DNA from 2 places in the Pedobacter sp. 01N310 genome. Region 1 is predicted to be linked to the other one. Evidence: riboswitches for the same ligand, from Rfam matches in the RefSeq annotation. Region 1 holds a riboswitch; the other holds the start of a gene.
The links. Region 1 has a riboswitch for S-adenosylmethionine ahead of AC1DNH_RS02775 (O-acetylhomoserine aminocarboxypropyltransferase/cysteine synthase family protein). Riboswitches for the same ligand answer to the same signal wherever they lie in the genome.
Positions count from the first base shown of each region.

Region 1 (2,205 bases):
CAGCGCTTTTCAGTATAGAAACCACAATTTCTTCCTTCGGGCCTAAAACAGGTGCAAACATGTAACCATCACCCTTTGATGGGGCAAAAGTTCCTGCTTTTAGACAATAACTTTTATTGGTCATTTCGTAAAGCCCCTCACAAAGCACAAAACCACCATCTGGATTTTTAGGCAGTAAATACAAGGGCTGGGCTTTTAAATTTAATGAATTAATAAAATCAGGCAGCTTTTCGCCTTCTCTATTTACGTCTTCAAAATTAGTGGTAATGGCAGCAGGTTGTTTTAAAAACTTGTCTACGCCTAAAGCTTTAGCACCCTGGGCAGTGCCCACTTTTAATAATTTATCTTTTAAGCCTCCGAATTGAGCATTTACATTATTTAAACAAGCAATAGTAAACAACAGGCCTAAACATAGTGATTTTGTATTTTTCATCATAATTAATTTAGATAGGTACCACAAACTTAGAATTTTAAGCGTTAATTCAGTATTAAAGTTTCAGATTGTCATTGCATCATAAAAATACGCAATTCATTTTCAATGAGTTAATGTAATTTCGAAATTTTATTTTGTGGATTAAAATTAAATTCAGACATTTGAAATATTATTTGGCAGATAGCTAAATAAAAGTCAATCTTCACGGGTTGATTTATAAAGAAGTGGCGAGAGACTGGCTCGATGACCCACTGGCAACCCTCAGAAAGAGAAGGTGCCAATTCCTGACCGGATAACATGGTGTTATTTGGAGATATAAATTAGAACTGATGAAAACATTAAATCTTCAATCGCTAAGCGAACCCAGTACAGACCTTAAAAAGGTAGAACAAGCTTCTATTTCTTTTATTTGTTGTGATATGCGTGCGTTTACTTGTATGTGCTGTTGCATACAGTAATTTAAAAATCTTCCTTTTTTGTTTCTTTCAAATTGGAAGGTCCCGGGAAACCGGGATACGCCCTGCTAGGTTTTAGGATTATCCTAATTTCTGCTATCTAATCACATCAACTAAAAAAATAGAAATTATGTCAACATCATATAAATTTGAAACTTTACAACTGCACGCTGGCCAGGAAATAGATCCAACAACAGGATCAAGAGCTGTTCCTATTTACCAAACCACTTCTTATGGTTTTAAAAATGCAGAACACGGCGCCAATTTATTTGCCTTAAAAGAGTTTGGTAATATCTACACCAGGATCATGAATCCAACCAGCGATGTTTTCGAAAAACGTATTGCCGCTTTAGAAGGTGGCGTGGCAGCTTTAGCAGTCGCATCGGGGCAAGCCGCTCAATTTATCGCACTAAATAACATATTGGAGGCTGGTGATAGCATCGTTTCTTCATCTCACATTTACGGCGGAACCTATAATCAATTCAAAGTAGCTTTTAAGCGCTTGGGTATTCATGTCGATTTTGCAAATCCAGATGTACCTGAAGAATTTGAAAGTAAAATAACCGATAAAACAAAAGCAATCTTTTTAGAAACCATTGGCAACCCTGCATTTAGTGTGCCTGATTTCGAAAAAATTGCCGCAATTGCAAAAAAATACGATCTACCATTAGTGGTCGACAATACTTTTGGTGCAGGAGGTTATTTGTTTAAACCATTGGAACATGGCGCCAACATTGTTGTAGAATCTGCAACTAAATGGATCGGCGGGCATGGAACAAGTATTGGCGGGGTTATCGTTGACGGTGGAAATTACAACTGGGGCAATGGGAAATTCCCTCAATTCTCTGAGCCTTCAGAAGGTTATCATGGTTTGGTTTTCAGCGATGTTTTTGGTATCGGCGGACCATTTGGTAACATCCAGTTTATCATCCGTGCCCGGGTAGAAGGATTAAGAGATCTGGGACCTGCCCTATCGCCTTTCAATTCTTTTCTTTTATTACAAGGATTAGAAACTTTATCACTCCGCGTTCAGCGCCATGTAGATAATGCGTTAGAATTGGCAACCTGGTTAGAAAACCATCCACTAGTTAAAGAAGTTCAGTACCCTGGCTTAGCCAGCAGTAAATATAACAACCTGGCTAAAAAATATTTAAGCAATGGTTTTGGCGCAGTTTTGTCTTTCGAATTAGCTGGAAGCAAAGAAAATGCATCACAGGTAATTGATAACTTAAAACTGGCGTCGCACCTGGCCAATGTGGGTGATGCAAAAACGCTGATCATTCAGCCTTCTGCCACAACGCACCAGCAATTAAGCGA
Region 1 is NZ_JBFTSB010000001.1:743,148-745,352, reverse strand. Features, by position in the region: gene AC1DNH_RS02780 (hypothetical protein) at 1-433, opposite strand, end outside; SAM riboswitch class I at 645-755, shown strand; gene AC1DNH_RS02775 (O-acetylhomoserine aminocarboxypropyltransferase/cysteine synthase family protein) at 1,019-2,205, shown strand, end outside.

Region 2 (2,205 bases), 520 kb from region 1:
AAATTTCGCCGGTTAATGAGCCATCTGCTTGGAAAGTTCCTTTGTAATAGGAAGGAGAGGAGCCAATAAAGCTCGAAAGTTGAAATTCATTTCCTTCTACTACACCTTCCAGATAACGTGAATCGCCTGTTACACGGAGAAAAGTGCCGGTAAGTTTGTTACCAGTTTGCTTAAATAAACCTACTGTTTTCTCTTCCTTACCATTTGGCGATTTAAAAACTACATCATAACTGCCAGAATAGTCTGCCTTTGCAGGTTTATCTGTTGTTTTAAAACGGTAATTTTTTCGTTCAGCAACAATGGTTAAAGGTTTGCCGGCTTTATCCTGTTTCCTTAATGTGCCTGTTAATTGATCACCATCTATTGCAAATGCGAGTTCGTTATCAAATTGATCCAGTTTTACGAAAAGCGAATCAGCTGTTTGTTTTACAAGGCCACCTTCGAAACTTTCTTCAGCATTGCGGAAGTATAATTTCTGCTGACCGCTTTTTTCGCTGATTTCGAAGTTAAAGGGGATTTCTAATCCTTCCTTAACCTTAGCTATTCCACGCCAGATGCCGAGGGCAACAAAAACATTTTGTTTTTTCTCTTTAAGCTTTGCTGCTTGATTATTTGCTAATGCAATATGGTTCTGAGCATAGGTGAAAGTTATTGATATAGCCAATACGGCTGTTAAAATGGATTTTAGTTTCATTGGGATGTGTATTTGTCGACTAAACTAGTAGACAAATATATGGATGTAATTGGCAAAGAAAAAATTTTTCAACAAAAATCTATAAAAACTATAGGATAAATGGAATTAATTATACCTTTGCCCCAGTTATTTTAAAATACTTATCAAGAAAGGCGGAGGGAATGGCCCTGTGAAGCCTTAGCAACCATCTAAATTTTTAGAAATGGTGCTAATTCCATCCCAGATGAATCTGGGGTAGTTAAGTCAGTTGTTTGCGTTATCCTTATAAGAACTATATGGAGCACTTCTGATTTAAGGGGTGCTTTTTTTTTGCCCTGAATGCGTTCTTGAAATTAAATTATGCATTAAATAAAATCATTCAAATGAAAAAGACAGACGAGCTGAAATCTATTAATGTAAACCTTAACGCATGCTTCCGAATGCGTGGAGTCTGTTAAAATTGCTCCATTTTAACAGGCTTTTTTAGGCTAACCATTCCTTTTTCTCTTTAAAAACAAATACACTTTTAGCCGTGGTAAAATTGTTTTACCCAAAATTATTATCCCTTTTAATTGATTATTAACTACACACTTATGTTTAAAATTTTAAAGTCAATAGCGTTTATCTTTCTGCTCTTTATTGTGCAAAAGCTTTCCGCTCAAAATGCCGCGGTTACCGGAACGGTAAAGTCGGCAGATGGTGAAACACTCCCTGGTGTTTCCATTTTAATAAAAGAAACCAAACAAGCCACCATTTCTGATGCAAAAGGAGCTTTTTCTATTCATGCACCAGATAAGGGTACATTGGTATTTTCTTATATCGGTTTTAAGAGCCAGGAAATACAGATCAATAAAAACGCCGGCCCCATTTCGATCATTCTTCAGTCAAGCGATAATGCGCTTGATGAGGTAGTGGTTACTGCATTGGGTATTTCGAGGCAGAAGAAATCGCTTGGTTATGCTGTTCAGGAATTAAAAGGACAGGATTTGGCCGAAGCTAAAGAGTCTAACCTGGTAAATGCACTGGCCGGAAAAATAGCAGGTGTAAGGGTAACCAATAGTCAGGGGAGCATGGGTTCCTCGCGTGTGGTCATCAGGGGGGAAACATCTATTGCCGGAAATAACCAGCCATTATTTGTGGTTGATGGGATTCCGGTAGATAATTCTCAGTTAAATTCGGCTGGGGCCAGAGATTATGCCAATACCATTTCAGACATTAATCCAGAAGATATAGAATCGATGAGTGTATTAAAAGGACCAAATGCCGCTGCATTATACGGTTCGAGGGCTGCGGCAGGTGTCATCCTCATTAAAACCAAAACAGGTAAATCGAAAAAAGGATTAGGCATTGCCATCAATTCAAACGCGGTTTTAGAAACCTTGCTTACGCTACCCGTGTATCAAAATGCTTTCGGTCAGGGATCGGAGGGCAAATTTAGTTATGTAGATGGTGCAGGTAAAGGCATTAACGATGGAGTAGATGAAAGCTGGGGTCCTAAATTGGATGGTAGGCTAATCCCACAATTTTATTCG
Region 2 is NZ_JBFTSB010000001.1:1,262,437-1,264,641, reverse strand. Features, by position in the region: gene AC1DNH_RS04925 (peroxiredoxin family protein) at 1-694, opposite strand, end outside; SAM riboswitch class I at 832-939, shown strand; gene AC1DNH_RS04920 (SusC/RagA family TonB-linked outer membrane protein) at 1,267-2,205, shown strand, end outside.
Region 2: another riboswitch for S-adenosylmethionine. It lies ahead of AC1DNH_RS04920 (SusC/RagA family TonB-linked outer membrane protein); the one in region 1 lies ahead of AC1DNH_RS02775 (O-acetylhomoserine aminocarboxypropyltransferase/cysteine synthase family protein).